Regions from separate parts of the Hyphomicrobium sp. DY-1 genome, predicted to be linked through region 3. Evidence: predicted binding sites of a transcription regulator. Region 3 holds the regulator's gene; each other region holds the start of a gene.
What was found. Region 3 encodes LexA, which represses DNA repair genes until DNA is damaged. Its sites were predicted from a motif close to TGTTCNNNNTGTGTTCNG; they were not measured.
Positions count from the first base shown of each region.

Region 1: a site for LexA is predicted at 1,910-1,927, ahead of RLW41_RS16700 (single-stranded DNA-binding protein). Genes of this name have one in related genera too.
Region 2: a site for LexA is predicted at 2,025-2,042, ahead of RLW41_RS07235 (PA0069 family radical SAM protein). Genes of this name have one in related genera too.
Region 4: a site for LexA is predicted at 1,753-1,770, ahead of recA (recombinase RecA). Genes of this name have one in related genera too.

Region 1 covers NZ_CP134870.1:3,451,348-3,455,543, reverse strand. The annotation lists gene RLW41_RS16705 (cation diffusion facilitator family transporter) at 1-687, shown strand, start outside; gene RLW41_RS16700 (single-stranded DNA-binding protein) at 1,172-1,693, opposite strand; gene RLW41_RS16695 (YkgJ family cysteine cluster protein) at 2,088-2,456, shown strand; gene RLW41_RS16690 (GFA family protein) at 3,267-3,659, shown strand; gene RLW41_RS16685 (hypothetical protein) at 3,819-4,196, opposite strand, start outside.
Region 2 covers NZ_CP134870.1:1,539,144-1,543,339, reverse strand. The annotation lists gene RLW41_RS07245 (site-specific DNA-methyltransferase) at 1-19, opposite strand, end outside; gene RLW41_RS07240 (ribonuclease HII) at 193-834, opposite strand; gene RLW41_RS07235 (PA0069 family radical SAM protein) at 867-1,979, opposite strand; gene RLW41_RS07230 (TIGR04283 family arsenosugar biosynthesis glycosyltransferase) at 2,133-2,840, shown strand; gene moaB (molybdenum cofactor biosynthesis protein B) at 2,852-3,394, opposite strand; gene RLW41_RS07220 (uracil-DNA glycosylase) at 3,415-4,196, opposite strand, start outside.
Region 3 covers NZ_CP134870.1:319,975-324,170, reverse strand. The annotation lists gene RLW41_RS01510 (ComEC/Rec2 family competence protein) at 1-1,096, shown strand, start outside; gene lexA (transcriptional repressor LexA) at 1,155-1,895, opposite strand; gene RLW41_RS01500 (hypothetical protein) at 2,909-3,142, shown strand; gene RLW41_RS01495 (hypothetical protein) at 3,925-4,062, shown strand; gene RLW41_RS01490 (dihydrofolate reductase family protein) at 4,115-4,196, opposite strand, start outside.
Region 4 covers NZ_CP134870.1:3,504,256-3,508,451, forward strand. The annotation lists gene RLW41_RS16945 (formaldehyde-activating enzyme) at 1-234, opposite strand, end outside; gene RLW41_RS16950 (hypothetical protein) at 380-889, opposite strand; gene RLW41_RS16955 (hypothetical protein) at 1,055-1,612, opposite strand; gene recA (recombinase RecA) at 1,826-2,959, shown strand; gene alaS (alanine--tRNA ligase) at 3,180-4,196, shown strand, end outside.

The DNA of each region.
Region 1 (4,196 bases), 1.6 Mb from region 3:
GAAGGCATCGAAAAGATGCTCCATCCGCACCCGATACACGACGTCTACGTCGTCTACATCGTGCTGCTCGTCGCGATGGCCCTCGAAGGTTTTTCGACGTGGAAGGCCGTCGGAGAATTCAATACGCGACGCGGCCCGTCGGGCCTCGGGTTCATCGCAGCGCTCAGGGCATCGAAAGACCCTTCGCTGTTTGCGATCGTGCTTGAAGATAGCGCCGCGATGGTCGGCCTGACGATTGCGTTGATCGGCACATTCGCGGCTGACTTCGGCGGCTACGAGCAGGCTGACGGCATCGCCTCGATTTTGATCGGCTGCGTGCTGGGCTTCGTTGCCATTTTCATGTCGGGCGAAATTCGCTCGTTAATCGTCGGGGAGTCGGCGTCGCGCGCAGTCCAAGCCGGGTTGAATGAAATCATCGCCAAGGAAATCGGACGTGACAAACCGATCCGCACCATCAACGAAATCCGCACGATGCATCTGGGACCGCAAGACGTGCTGGTCACGGCCAGCGTCGACTTCGAAGACTGGGTGAGTGCCCGAACCGTCGAAGACGTGACCGGCCGTTTGCAGACCGCGATCAAGGCCCGTTACCCGGAAGTGCAGCACCTCTTCATCGAGGTGCAGTCGGAGAAAGCCTTCCAGTTCAACAAGACCAAGGCGCCAATCGCAGCGGGCGTAGCTCATTAGGCGCTTTCTGCTTTCTGGGGGCTTAGCAGTTCCGCGCCATCCGGTCGGCTCCCTGGAGAGAGTTGGCAGACGCGTCGAACTAGGGTCATCCTCGGGCCGGGGCCGTGGATGACCGTGTTTGGCGCGATACCATCCCCAAACGTCATCCCGGCGAAGGCCGGGATCCAGCCATGCCTCGACACCGAACATATTGATATCTGCCTGGGTGCCGACCTCCGTCGGCATGACGGTGGTGATGGGACCGCGCGACCACAACGGAAAAGCTATCAGTCTTCTTCAGAAAACGCGGGCCGGTGTTCTCACCTCCGACGTCATCCCGGCCCCCTTGCGCGGCCAGCGGCGCCAAGGCGTCGGAAACGACAACTCAGGAACTTCCGTGCGTGGCGGGCAGCTCGCGGAACGCGTGGCGCCACGACGTCCGAAGACTGCCTCACCAAGCCCATTGCTTCCGGGCGGCTCCGCCAAGCGGAGTCGGAAGCGACCATCAGAAGGGTATCTCATCGTCGAGCGCTTTGTCGAAGCTCGGCTTCGAACCGCCGCTCCTGGAACCCGACGCGCGCCGGGGTTCACCACCCGAACTCGAACCGAAACCGCCGTCTGACGCGTAATCCGGACCGCTCTCTTGCATACCAATCGACGCGCCGCGTCCGCCGCCTGCGCCATCAAGCATCGTCAGCGTGCCGTTGTAGCCCTGGATGACGACCTCGGTCGAATACTTCTCCGCGCCAGACTGATCCGTCCACTTACGCGTCTGCAGTGCGCCTTCGATGTAGAGCTTCGCGCCCTTCTTCACGTACTGCTCGATGATCTTGCACAACGGCTCACTGAAGACGACGACGCGATGCCACTCGGTCTTTTCCTTGCGCTCACCCGTCTGCTTGTCGCGCCAGGTATCGCTCGTCGCGATGCTCAAATTGGCGATCGGGCGGCCATCCTGCGTGCGGCGGATCTCCGGATCCTTGCCGACATTGCCGACCAGAATAACTTTGTTGACCGACCCTGCCATTTCACTCGTCTCCTTGACTGAACGTGACTGAACGCGAGGAACGCAACCGCGTTCCCTCGCGACGACCGGCGGCATGCTCGCCAGCCGGCATGAATAGTTGCATAGACGCGCCATTCGGATAGCGCGGAATCGTTCTGACTTTAAAGGCTCTCCCCGCCACCTTCTTCACTTCATTTATCGTTCTCCACGGCCTAATCGACCGGGCGGGGACAGCAATGTTCTCTCATTGTTCTATATAGCGCCCGCCCCACTAGGCGCAAGCAAATTAACTCATCGCGCCACGGTCTCACCGGAATGTCGCGTTCGCCGCGAATGCCGTCTTGACTGCCGCGCCGCATGATCTAAGGCCGTTACCCAGAGGATGGCGTGCGCACGCGGGAGCACCAAAGCCGCAATGGCTCAGTACAATTGTTTGAATTGCCCAGGATACTGCTGTTCGTATCCGGTCATTGCGCTGAACAAGCGCGACGTGGAACGCCTCGCCAAGCATTTCGACCTCAAATATGAAACCGCGAAGCGCCGCTTTACCCGTGCAGCCCACGGCCACAAGTACATCATGCGCCGCCAGCGCGATAAGCACTACGGCCGCATCTGCCAGTTCTTCGACACCAAGAAGCGCTGCTGCACGATCTATAAGGCGCGCCCCGCCGCCTGCCGCGCATACCCGGGCTCCGGTCGCTGCGGCTACTACGACTTCCTGATGCACGAACGCCGTGCCCAGAACGACGACAAATTCGTCGCGATCACGAACCACAAGGACTGATGAGTCTGGTCATCCACGGCCAAGCGCAGCGCAATCTACTGTCATCCTCGGGCTCGTCCCGGGGATTCATAGCTCATCTCGCATAGCTGCCTGATAGATCCTCGGCCTGAAGCCAAGGATGACAGTAGTGACGTGTCGCCGTGAAGTGCGAAGACTGTTTCGCCAAGCCCGTCGCTTCCGGCCGGCTCCGCGAAGCGGAGTCGGGAGCGACAACAAAAAACTTCACCAAGCACAAACAAAAACTAACCCCGCCGAATCCTCGGATTCGCGCGGGGCTGTGTTTTTTACCTTCGATGGTTCGCCCAGACTAAAACCGGGCCTTTGAATGCGAGGCTCTAGCGGCCGCACGGACCGCCTCCCTCGTGTGAGATATCCAAATTGTAGCAGCGAGTGCAGCTGAGCCAAGCGTGGCCACAATCTCGAGAGCGCTTGTCAAGCTGCTGACCCCGTGAACAAGTCTCGAGGTCCTGATTGATAACCCGGTGGAGTCATCTCCTCTCCTCGATCTGTTTCAACGTCACGCCTACCACGTTCCACATGCGCCTCACGGGACCCATACGCACCACGTGAAGCCCTTGCGGCTCGCGTCTCCATTCCGCAGCTCATCGACCCCTCGGCCGAGACGCAATTACCGGAACAGCTAGCGAGAGCGGCACCGTCACAAAGAGAAATGTGTGCCTCAAAACCCCGGTCGTCAAGTTGTCATCAGGAAGAAAGCGATCACAATTCTCATCGGTAATGTTTGAAATACGCGCAATATCAGTGATCTTACTGCGAGCCGCATCGCCGTTCGAAGGATATTCGTTGCTAATGACCGTTCACGCCACAGGAAGCTGCCATTGCCGAGGTGTCCGCTATGAAATCGGCGGCGAACTCAACCCGATCCTCGCGTGTCACTGTTCGATATGCGCGAAGACGAGTGGAAATTACGCTGCGATGACGAGCTGCGCCGCCGCAGACATAAAATTGCTGAATGACGAGACGCTGCGCTGGTATCCGTCGTCGGATGCCGGCAACCGCGGCTTCTGCATGCGCTGCGGTAGCAATCTCTTTTGGCAGTCCCCCGGCAGCGAAGAAATCTATGTCACCGCCGGAACGCTCGACAGACCGACGGGCCTCAAGATCAAGGAGCACATCTTTGTCGGCTCGAAGTCCGATTACTACGACATCGCCGACGGCCTGCCGCAGAAGGACGAATGGTGAAACATCCGTCGCTTCCGGCCGGCTCCGCGAAGCGGAGTTCGAAGCGACAATCAAAAACTGCCGTGCTCGGCGGTCAGCGCGCGGAACGCGTGTCGCCGAGCACTATCAAAAAACTCTCCGCGCCTTCCTGCCGGCTCCCCGGAGGGGAGTCGGAAGTCGCTACTTTATAGGACACGCCTTATCGCAAGGCACACTCGCGCTTTTCTCGACGGAGCCGCGGAAAATCGAAACGGTTTCGCGCGTGCACTGTCCGCCGGATTGCACGACGCGAATGATGTTGTCGCCCGACTTCGCCTGGCACAGCACCGTCACATCCTGCGCAACATTGAACGGCACGTCCCGCCGTGCGGCTTCATCCGCCATCGCGCGCGATACGATCAAGTCCCACAAGCTTGCAGTTTTCGAAACAGGCTTCGGCAACTGATCGAATGCAATCCATTCGTAGTTGACCTGACCGTCCGCGCTCTTCACGCGGATCGAGATGTCACCGGTCTTCGCACACGATCCGACCTCAACCTGCGCATTGCCCTGCGTCGT
Region 2 (4,196 bases), 1.2 Mb from region 3:
TGACGCGACGCGAACCCATGAACTCGAACCTGTACGCTACTATGAACTGAGCGCCCGCCATGAACTTACGCAACGGGCTGCCGAGCTTTGTACATCATGGGAATCGGGCTTGGATACGCTCAAAAGACGCGCAAGCGATTTATATTTTTTGATTCGATCTGCAACCTGATCCGTTTACGGAAAACATATCGTTCAGACGAGGGCGCCGAGGCCGAGCGCGAGCTGCACGGGCTTGAATGAGCGCCGGTGTAGCGGCGAAACACCGAGCTTGTTGATGGCAGCCTGATGTTCCGGCGTGCCGTAACCCTTGTGACGCTCGAAGCCGTATCCCGGATAATCGCGCGCCATCTGCACCATGATGCGGTCGCGCGTGACTTTCGCGATGATCGACGCCGCCGCAATGGACAGACACTTCGCGTCGCCTTTGACGATGGTTCGCGTCGTCATCGCGACCCGCGGCGCCTTATTGCCGTCAACCAGCACAAGCTTCGGTGCGTTGGCAAGTTGCCCGATGGCCTGCGCCATCGCCCACAGCGTTGCGGCAAGAATATTGTCGCGATCGATGCGATCGACCTCCGCGACGCCGACGCCGACGATGGCGACCTTCATAATGCGATTGAAGAGATAGGCGCGGGACTCTTCATCAAGCGCTTTGCTGTCGTCGATGTTCGCCGGAATTTTATCTGGATCAAGAATGACGGCCGCCGCAACGACCGGTCCCGCCCACGGGCCGCGCCCGGCTTCGTCAACGCCCGCGATCGGCCGAAACCCGAGCTGATGTTCGGCAGCTTCGAGTTCGAACGTCGGCTTGATGCGCGAATCGGCGATTTTCATTCGCCAGTTTGGTCATCGCGCAGATCAAGCTGTCAAAGCAGGGAGAGCTGTTGTCCACCGTTACCGGGACGCAGGAAGAGATCGGTTCGCAAGGCAACTCGTTCTCCGCCGAAACCGAGTCGCTTCTTGGCCAGCCGAAAGCGCAGCGCGATTTGCGTCGCATATGGTCCGCGCCCGACTTGGCGCACTCCGAAGTCCGGTGTGTAATCTCGCCCGCCGTGCATCGATCGCAAAAGCGAAATGACTCTGTCGGCACGGTTTGGAAATTCTTCCGCCAGCCATTCGCGAAAGAGATCTTTGATTTCGAGCGGCAGGCGCAGAAGCACATATCCAGCATTGCAGGCACCGGCCTCGCGCGCCGCTTCCAGGATGGGTTCGATCTCGTGGTCGGTCAACCCGGGAATGATCGGAGCGACCATGACTGTGACGGGTATCCCGGCGTCGGCGAGCTTCTTCACGGTTTCGAGACGCTTTGACGGCGTCGCAGCGCGCGGCTCCATCGCGCGTGCCACGCGGCGGTCGAGCGTCGTGATCGACACCGCGACGCGAGCGAGATTTTTCTCGGCCATCGGTGCCAGGAGGTCGATGTCGCGCGCCACCAGCGCCGACTTCGTGATGATGCCGACCGGATGGTTGGTCTGCGCCATCACCTCTAGGATCGAGCGCGTAATCCGCCGCTCCCGCTCGATGGGCTGATAAGGGTCGGTGTTGCCGCCGAGCGCAATTGTGTGCGGTCGGTAGCTCGGCTTCTTGAACTCACGCTCCAGCAGAGCGGCGGCGTTCGGCTTGGCATAGAGCTTCGTTTCGAAGTCGAGGCCCGCCGAATGTCCCAGATAGCAATGGCTCGGACGTGCGTAGCAATAGATGCAGCCATGCTCGCACCCCCGATACGGATTGATCGAGCTTTCAAACGAAACGTCCGGGCTGTCGTTGTGAGAGATGATCGACTTTGCGGCTTCTTCGATCACCTCGGTCTTGAAGGCGTCGAGATCGCCGAGGCTTTCCCAGCCGTCGTCGAAGGCTTCGTGGACCTCGGCTTCGAACCGTCCGGTTTTATTCGTCCGCGCGCCGCGCCCGCGCCGCCGCTCCGTATCGACGGCATGCGGGGCGGGAAGCGGGTTTTGATGGTCTCGGTCGGGCGCCATTGTTCGCGGTCGTTGCTGAGGATGTTCAGCCAATAGCATACGGCGCGGAACAAATAAAGAACATGCGGAGAGCGAACCGTGCCATGGCGATTGGTTAAGCCCCGCGACGTGGCGCGCCTTGCCGTGCGCGGATTGACGTGTCAGGAAAAGAGAATGATCTCAGTAATCATTCCCGCTCGGAATGCTGAACATACGTTACCGGCGACGCTATCTGCCCTGGTTCCGGCGGCAGTGGACGGACTCGTTAAGCAGGTCATCGTCGTCGATGGCGGGTCGACCGACAAGACTGCTGAGGTAGCCGATCAGGCTGGGGCCGATATCGTCAAGAGCGCGCCCGGACGCGGCGGCCAGTTGGCCCAAGGCGCTGAAATTGCCCGCTTTCCTTGGCTCCTTTTTTTGAATGCAGATACCGTCTTGGAAGACGGCTGGGAACGCAGCGCAACGTCGTTCATGCGCCGGGTCGATTTCGGCGAACGGTCGATGGCCGCGGGCGCCTTCACGTTCCGCCTCGATGACAAGGGTCTGGCACCGCGGCTGCTCGAACTGGTCGTTCAGTTGCGCTGCAAGCTCCTGCGCGTACCGTATGGCGATCAGGGCCTGCTGATCCCGCGCCGCCTGTTCGATGACGTCGGCGGCTACCGCAATTTGCCGATCATGGAAGATCTGGACTTGGCGCGCCGTATCGGACGCCGCCGCCTCACGATTCTCGATGCCAATGCCGTGACGTCGGCGGAGCGTTATCGGCGCGACGGGTATCTCTCGCGATCGTTCCGCAACCAGATCTGTCACATGCTGTATGGCGCAGGCATTCCGGTCAGCATGATCGCGCGCCTTCAGGGCAAGGTCGAAACCGGCGCTTAAGCGCGCCCGTCTCACGCCGACGTGCGATGCTCTTCGAGCCGCGGCAGGATTTCGATGAAATTGCACGGCCTGTGGCGCATATCGAGCTGGAGCTTCAGGATGCCTTCCCAGGCGTCTTTGCATGCGCCCGTCGAGCCGGGCAGACAGAAAATATAGGTCCCGCGCGCCACGCCCCCGCACGCGCGCGACTGGATCGTCGACGTGCCGACCTTCTGATACGACAGCATGTGAAACAGGATCGCGAACCCTTCGATCTCCTTCTCAAACAACGGCTTCACCGCTTCCGGCGTAACATCCCGTCCCGTGAACCCGGTGCCGCCCGTGGTGATGACGCAATCGACGGACGCGTCATTGATCCATCCCTCCACGATGCCGCGGATCTGCGCCTTGTCATCTTTCGCAAGCTTGCGGTCCGCGAGTTCGTGGCCCGCTTCGCCAATGGCGCGCTCGAGATAGGCGCCAGATGTATCTTCCGCGAGCGTGCGGGAATCCGACATCGTCAGGATTGCGATGCGGATTGGAACGAATTGGCGTTCGGCGTCGATGCCGGCCATGGCAAGCCTCGTTGTGTTGTCTAAAGCTTCGACTTGATTTGTAGCAGATCCATCCACGCGAGCTGCTTGGCGGCAGGCGTTCGCAGCAGATACGCCGGATGCAACGTGGCGATAGCCGGGATTTTTCGCTCCCCGACTTTAACCTCGCACCACTTGCCCCGAAGCCGCATGATGCCTTCCGTTGCGCCAATCACTTCCTTCGCCGCCGCGCCGCCCACGGCGACCAGCATCTTGGGCGCGACAAGCTCGATCTGCCGTTCGAGAAACGGCCGGCAGGAGAGCGCTTCCTGTGGCGTCGGCGTGCGGTTTCCCGGCGGCCGCCAATAGACGATATTGGTGATGTGCACGTCACCTTCAGACAGCCCGATTGCGGCAAGCATCTTGTCGAGCAATTGCCCCGCACGCCCGACGAACGGCTTACCTGCCAAATCCTCGTCGCGTCCGGGTGCTTCGCCGATGAACATAATGTCGGCCTGCGGCGCGCCGCGATAGAAGCACAGCTTCGTTGCCGTCGATTTGAGGCCGCAGCCGTCGAAAGCCTGCAGCGCTGCTTCCAGCCCTTCAAGCGATGTCACGGCGCGCGCGATGCGGCGGGCGCCCGTTTCAGCTTCGCTGGCGCCGAGCGGCGTCGCGGCGCGTGGTCGGCTCGGATCGAGCCCCGGCGCACTTTGCGCGGGCCCTGGTCGCGCCGATTGTGACGGTGCTGCCGGACGGGCGGTCGGCGCGGCCTTTTCACGCTCCGGCGCGTCGCGTTCCGGCCACGAAAAACCGGCCCCTGGCGCCTCGTCTCCGCGCGCCAGCC
Region 3 (4,196 bases):
GCAGAAGCCGCATCCCGTCATGCGCGTCGTCGTCTTCTTCGGCGAGATCATCGCCTCGACGTTGATCGCAAGCGTCGCGGTCGCGCCGTTCGCGGCCTATAATTTTCACCAGAGTCAGCAATATGCCGTGCTCGCGAACATGATCGCCATTCCGATCTGCAACCTGATCGTCATGCCGGCGGCGCTCGTCGCGATGGTGCTGATGCCGTTCGGCCTCGAATGGCTCGGCCTGAAGCTGATGGGCTGGGGCATCGAAGGCATGACGTGGTGTGCGAACGAAGTCGGCGCGTTGCCGGGCGCTGTCGGACATATTCCAGCGATCCCCGAACTGGCTTTCGTGCTGATGCTCACGGGCGGCACATGGTTTTTGCTTTGGCAGACGCCGATCAGGCTTCTCGGCGTTGCACTTATCGGCGCCGGTTTGCTTGTTGCGCCTTGGATGCCGCGCCCTGATGTTCTGGTCGGTCAGAAAGGTTTGCTTGTCGCCGTGCGCGATGACTCGGGCAAGCTCGACGCCATGCCGGGCAAGGGCACGAAATACGACCTCGACCGCTGGCTCGAATACGACGGCGATTCCCGAACGGCGCGCGATGCCAAGACCGGCGAAGGCTTTACTTGCGACGCTGTCGGCTGCATCGCGCATGTCAAAGGCGCGACCGTCGCGGTCGCGCGCCATCCCGCTGCCGTGACCGACGATTGCCTCAACGCCGACGTGCTTGTGCTCGATACGCCCAAGCCCGGCAATTGCGCCGTGCCGCGAACGGTCGTCGACGTTTTCGATCGCTGGCGCAATGGTGCTTACGCCCTTTACGTCGACCGCGGCAACGACAGTCCGGAGCCCAAAATCCGTCTTGAAACGGTCGCGGCCCATCGCGGCGAACGACCTTGGAGCGAGACGCCGGAGCGAAAGCAGGTAGTGCTGCCGAAACCCCGTATTCTGCAGACCCCGTCCCCGGCGGGTGCCCCGGCTGCCGAACCTGCCCGGACGGTCGAAGCAGAACCCGAAACACGCACCTCAGCCGACGTCGATCCGGGGGAGGGGGCGGAACTCGAAACGGAAGATCTCACTGAGCCGGACGCCGAGAGCGGTCGTTAGCCATCGATGCTGCGCCGCGTCGCTCTAGCTCGGTCGACGCATGGCGGCGAACCGCCCCTCAATACCGCCGCATCAAGCCGACGAGGCGCCCCTGAATGTCGATCTGATCCGGTCCGAAAATCCGCGTCTTGAATTCGGGGTTCGCGGCTTCGAGCGCAATCGTCGAGCCCTTCTTGCGCAGCCGTTTCAGCGTCGCTTCCTCGCCCTCGACCAGCGCCACGATAATATCGCCGTTCTCCGCCGTATTGCAGCGCCGGATGATGACGGTATCGCCGTCATGGATGCCCGCCTCGATCATCGAATCGCCTTTGACCTCCAGCGCAAAGTGCTCGCCGTTGGTCAGGATGTCGGGTGGCACCGCAATGTCGTGCGTGTGGTTCTGAATGGCGCTGATCGGCGTACCGGCAGCGATGCGGCCCATGACCGGGATCGACACCGTCCGCGCGTCAATGACGTGCGACGGCGGCGGCGTGGCCACATTCGTCTTCGGCGGCCCGGAGCCTTCGATCACGCTCGGTTGGAAACCCCGCTGCGGTGCTGCGGCCGCGCTGGCACCCTGTGCCGCGGACGGCAAGCCAACCTGGTTGTCCGGCAGCTTGATGACTTCGATGGCCCGCGCCCGGTGCGGCAAGCGGCGGATGAACCCGCGTTCCACCAGCGCCGTGATCAGCCGGTGAATGCCGGACTTCGACCTGAGATCCAGCGCATCCTTCATCTCGTCGAAGGATGGCGGCACGCCGCGCTCCTGCATGCGCGCATGGATGAAGAGGAGGAGGTCTTTCTGCTTTTCGGTGAGCATAGCGGTTCGTCTCAAGCCTTTCCTGGCTGGCAAGCGCGGCGGGCTGAGACGCTGACCACCGAAATACCGCCCGCTCATTCACAGTACAAATCGTGTATGTACTCTAACCGTTCTCGTCTCGTTCCGCAACCCATGCAAGTCAATAGGTCGTGTCTCAGTTTGAATTTTTAGCGCCTGTTGCGCGTTTGCTTGCCCCATTCAGGGTGGCGCTCACCATCTGGGCCAATTTCCGAGGCGCAGTGACTGCAAACCAAAACTGTTACTAGGCCAGGAACCCGTAAGTCCGGCTGGAGAAAAGATTTTATGCCTTCTTGGTAGCAGGATGCACAAAGGCGATGACCGGGCTCGCCGTTGCGCATTTCTTCCCTCAGGACATAGGCCAAAACCTCATTGTGCCCGAACCTCTCCAGCTGATAGCGTGATGTCACCCAAGGCGGGAATAGAAACGAGCTTTCGGGACTGAAGCCTGACGATCTTATCTGCACGTAAGACGCACAATTTGCAGATTACAGTTATAATCACCTCGGCTATGCGCGGACAGAATCACGCGGCCATGCGACACCCAAAGCATAAGCGGCTTGATAGAATAGCATCACCCCGAAAACGACAATTCCCACACGCCGGACCATAGGATCGGCCAAATTCGTATCCAGCGTCCCACTTAAAACAGACAACAAAATCCAAGGAGCCACTCCGACTACCAACATCGTTAGTAGGCAAAAAAACAGAACTCCGAACAAACGGAGATAGGGAGACATCCCCAGCTTGCGGAAAGCGAAATTCCACCATTTTGCCCAAAGAGGGGCCATTGCCGTCCCGAACAAGCTAACGACTATAAGCCAACTGCTGTCCATGCGTCCTCCTACATTAGCGGCAATCCCGCTTCTTATAGGGTCGTCCGTCTTCCGGGCTTAGGCGCCGCTTCGCCCGTCAGTCCAATAATCTCTTCCATCGTCCACAGATGATCTGTGAGTCCCGTGGGCGTGGCGGCCGGCTCGCTAGAGGCGAGTCGGATGCGCCAGCAAAAAACGACGGAAAGACGTCGCATGTCTGTTTATCGACCCGGGCGTTTCATACTTTTGCCGTTGGGGTGGAGCATCGTGCGAACAATGCGAGGTTTGTTTTCTCAAATCATCATTGGGGTCATTGTCACCGTAATCGGGACGCTTGTGACCGACGCCATCACCGGCGGCAACATGAGCCGTCATTTTGTCCCCGGCGTGCACGGCTCCTGGCGCGGGCATTGATGTCCAGATCTGCGCGACTCCTCTGACGCTTTAATGCACGACGCTCCCGATGTGCGCATCGTGGCCGGCTCCCCTTTTTGATTGCGCCGGGACGACACGCTTTTGATTTGCGCATGGCGACTCCCCTGCGGGGTAGCCGGCCGCCATGCGCGGATTTTTTCGGCGCGCTGGCCGCCCGGCGCGTCGCGAAGGAAGAAGCTCCGGGCGTGTGCAACCGGCCGGCTCTGCGGAGCAGAGTCGGTTGCACCAAGTATATAAAGCACGAAGCGGACGGGTTCCGCGGCTGGGTCGTGGCATTTGAAGTCTCGGAACCGATCCGCTCCGTGACAGCCTGAGAACAGGGTCGCGAGCACGGCCACTTAATGAAGCGGGATGCTCCGCACACGGGTTTCTCACCCCGTGCGGACCGGCCGTTCGCCTTGTCCGGAAGCGCGCGTGACGCGCCGGGTCAGGCTGCCCCGTCCGAGCCCGACGCAACGCCTTGCGCGCGAACCCTTCACCGGACGGGCGAGGGAAGTATGCGGGCGGCTCGGAGCGCGGGGATAAGTTTTTTTGTGGGAGGCGCAGCGCCCCGCACGAGCTGACTGACCCACGCCCGAAGCTGACCCGATACCCGCTTTTCGATGGCTGGGAATATAACGGGAGCATTTTTAGGCGACAGGTTGCGGTGGGGCAGGGTCCGCCTTACATTTTTTGAATGAAGCCGAAGTAATCGGTTTATGGAACTCGCCATAGCGGCATTCCGAGCGCGTTTAATCAACAGCCAGCCAAGGAAAAAAGCCATGAACTATTATTCGGATTCTGGTCGCTTCTATTCTCCACGGCCCAATCGGACCGGCGCGATTTACGATGCGCTTGCCGTATCAGTCTTCATGTTTCTGCTGGTCTTCGGGATCGTCTCGACCTACGGCCTCGGCTAGCGCGCCGCGTGTAACCTCTTCCTTGAGGCTTAGACGGCGGAGCCCTCGGCGTTCAGCGGGACAACACCAGATGGGTTGCCAAACCCGTCGGGACCACCTCCGTTACGCGATACCCAAGGCTTGGCAGGTCGATG
Region 4 (4,196 bases), 1.5 Mb from region 3:
GCTGACGCACAGCGTTGGCGGACGCACCATCACGTCGGTGTTCAGAAGCGACAGCACGCGGCTGTGGCCCTTTACCTGGTCGCCGAGAAGCGTCGCGAAGGCGGTGCCGAAGGGGCCGTCCATTTCGCCGATCGCGACTTCGGGTTCCGCTGCCGTTCCCGGAGGGCCGCCTGCGACGAGGGCTTCGCCGACGCGAATGCCAAAACGCCCCGACGGGCGCGATGCAATGCTCATATGTCACCACCTTGTGCTCGGTTATCAATTGAGCGCCGAAGCCGACGCACGGGGTGGGCTTAAACCAGAGTGGCCAGAGACGCGCCATAAGTTCTGGTTATGGCGCGTCTCACGGTCGCGATGCGATGGGGGGCAATCGCACGCGCTAGTCGCAGGGAATTTCGATGACGCTGTCGGTGGCGGCGGAATAGCGGCGGCAGACTTGCGGTGCGGCTGCTGCTGTTTTCGTTGCGGTCGCGGTTGCGTTTGAGGCCGTCGAGACGGGCAGCAGATCGCTTTTCTTGGCGATGTTTGTGGTGCCCGTCGATGCCGTTTGCTGCGCGATCGTTTTCGTTCGTGTGGCTGCAAGCGTCTGAGCCTGCTTTGCGGCTGCAGCTTTCTTTTTGGCGAGCGCTGCGAGACGGGCGCGTTTTGAGGCAAGGGCCGCAGCCTGTGCGCGTTCGGCGCGTAATTCGGCGAGCCGCTTTTCACGCGCTCTCGCAAAGGCTTCTTCGAGATTGCGGCGCTTGTCCTTCTCGCAGGGCTGGGCCGGCTGGCGGCCCTGGTTGCGGAAGAACGGGCTGGCGTAGAACGAGCCCATGCCGTGTGCTTCCGCGTTCGATGCGACGGTGCTGGCGACGACCAGAACGGCGATGAGGGTCGAGATCTTGAGCATGGGTGCCTCCCACGAATTTGCGATGGAGGCATCTTGGAGTAGCGCGATTTTTCCCGCTGTTTCGGACGGAACACGTCTGCAAATCGTGCTGGGGTGTTGAACATAAAAACGCGGCCCGGCCGAAGGACGGCGAGCCGCGTTTTTTGAGTGAAGGGCGAATGAGAATTACTGGCAGGGCGCCTCGATCACACTATCGGCAGCTGCCGAATATTTGCGGCAGGTGACGGTCGTGGCGGCCGGAGCGCTCGGTGTCGTCGATGACGTTTCGATAGCGTTCGACGGTGTCTTTTCAACCGTCGTCGTCTGCGCTGAGCTGTCGGCCGTTGTGGATGCAGGCGTACTGTCGCCCGAGGTCAGCCGGTCGCCCTTTTTGAGCGCGGGCTTGTCGTCGCTCGTCGTGGATTGGGATGCAGTCTCGGCAGCGGCGATCTGGGCCGCTTTCTGCTTCTGCAGCGCGATCTGGCGGGCGCGTTCGCGTTTGGCGGCCGCGGCGGCGATGGCGCGCTGGCGGGCTCGTTCGCGGGCGGCGATTTCCCGGCGGGCGCGCATTCTCTCGTAGGCTTCCTCACGACGGCGCTCTTCGGCGGCGTGCGCGAGCATGCTGGCGGCCGCCATGCCGCCAAGAAAGAATCCGAGGCGGCGGCCGGGGCCGGCTTCGGCGGCTGATGTGAACGACGCGGCGACGACGGCGATGGAAATCAGAACTGCGAGCAACTTGGACACGGGCTGTCTCCTTCGGCTTGGGTTGCCAGGAGAGTGCCGCGAGAGGCCGCGACGCGCTGTCCCTAAGGAAACATGTGCGCAAGAGTGAGAAAATTCGGCGCGGGGACTCCACAACGAGAACAAAACGTGATTGACAGAAGCGGAACAAAAAGTGTACGTTTATCCTTAATTGATGGCGCGCGGCGCTTGCCATAAGGGATTGAGGGTGACGACATGGAACGGCCGGACTTGACTGTGCTCGAAGGGGGCAAGATGGACAAGAAGCAGGCGCTGGAGCAGGCACTCGCGCAGATCGACAAGACCTTTGGCAAGGGGTCGATCATGCGGCTCGGCGCCAACGAAAAGCTGGATATCGAAGCGATCTCCACGGGATCGCTCGGACTCGATATTGCGCTCGGCATCGGGGGATTGCCGAAGGGACGCATCATCGAAGTCTATGGACCTGAATCCTCGGGCAAGACGACGTTGGCGCTACAAGTTGTGGCGGAAGCGCAGAAGAAGGGCGGCACGTGTGCGTTCGTCGATGCCGAGCATGCGATCGATCCGGGCTACGCCAAGAAGCTGGGCGTCAAGGTCGAGGATCTTCTGATTTCGCAGCCGGATACCGGCGAACAGGCGCTGGAAATCGCTGATACGCTGGTGCGTTCGGGCGCCGTCGATGTGCTCGTGGTTGACTCGGTTGCCGCACTGACGCCGAAGGCCGAACTCGAAGGCGAGATGGGCGACAGTCTGCCGGGCCTGCAGGCCCGCTTGATGAGCCAGGCACTCCGGAAGCTCACGGGCTCGATCTCGAAGTCCAATACGATGGTGATCTTCATCAACCAGATCCGCATGAAGATCGGCATCATGTTCGGCAACCCTGAGACGACGACGGGCGGCAACGCGCTGAAGTTCTATGCCTCCGTTCGCCTCGATATTCGCCGCATCGGCCAGATCAAGGAGCGCGAAGAGACGGTCGGCAACCAGACCCGCGTCAAGGTCGTCAAGAACAAGGTGGCGCCGCCCTTCAAGCAGGTCGAATTCGATATTATGTACGGCGAAGGCATCTCGAAGGTCGGTGAGCTGATCGATCTCGGCGTCAAGGCAGGGCTGGTCGAGAAGTCGGGTGCGTGGCTGTCCTATAATGGCGACCGCATCGGCCAGGGCCGGGAAAACGCTAAGACGTACCTGAAGGAAAATCCCCGCGTCGCGGCGGAGATCGAGCGGGCGATCCGGGCCAATGCCGGCCTCATCGTCGAGAAGATGCTGGCCAATCCGGAAGCCGGCGAGGATGATGGCGAAGAACCCGACGAGGACGGGGTTCTCCCCGACGAATCGGGGAAGAAAGTCGCCAAGGCGAAGCGGTAGGGCTTTGAGTGGCGCCATCCGACTTCCCTTCGGGAAGCCGGCCGGATGGTGCAGATGGAGGCCGCCAGCGCCTGTCGTTCCGCCGCAGGCGGACGGCCTGCTGCAAGGACCGCCCCTTCCTAGACATGCCTCAGGGCCGCCGCTACAACGGCGGCCTTAACCCGTTTCGGGGCTGTGTCCCGGAACATGTTTTTTATCCAGATCAGGCCGAAAGCACCACATGGCTGGCGTCAGCGAAATCCGCGCTTCGTTTCTCGATTTCTTTGGCAAGAACGGACACGAGATCGTGCCGTCGTCGCCGCTCGTTCCGCGCAACGACCCGACGCTGATGTTCACGAACGCGGGAATGGTGCAGTTCAAGAACGTTTTCACGGGGCAGGAGACGCGGGCTATTCCGCGGGCGACGACGTCGCAGAAGTGCGTCCGCGCGGGCGGTAAGCACAACGACCTCGATAACGTCGGCTATACTGCGCGCCACCATACGTTCTTTGAGATGCTCGGCAACTTCTCGTTCGGCGACTACTTCAAAGAGCGCGCGATTGAGCTGGCCTGGAACCTGCTGACGAAGGACTTCGGTCTCCAGAAAGACAAGCTGCTCGTCACGATCTATCACACCGACGACGAAGCCTATCGCATCTGGAAGAAGATCTCCGGCTTCTCCGACGACAAGATCATTCGCATCGCGACGTCGGATAACTTCTGGCAGATGGGCGACACGGGGCCGTGCGGTCCATGCTCGGAGATTTTCTACGATCATGGCGACAAGATTCCGGGCGGCCCTCCGGGCTCGGCGGATGCGGACGGCGACCGCTTCATCGAAATCTGGAACCTCGTGTTCATGCAGTTCGAGCAACGCGCTCCGGGGGATCGCGTTGACCTGCCGCGGCCGTCGATCGACACCGGCATGGGGCTTGAGCGCATCGCGGCGGTGCTGCAGGGCAAGCACGACAACTACGACATCGATCTGTTTCAGCATCTCATCCAGGCGATCCGCCAGGAGGCGGGGAAAGTCGGCGCGAAGGAAAGCACGGCGACGAAGGATTTCGATCACGTCGCGCGGCGCGTCATCGCTGATCATTTGCGCTCGACGAGCTTCCTGATCGCCGACGGCGTGCTGCCGTCGAACGAAGGCCGCGGCTACGTGCTTCGCCGCATCATGCGCCGCGCCATGCGCTATGCGCACCAGATGGGCTGCACCGATCCGCTGATGTATCTGCTCGTCCCGTCGCTCGTGCGC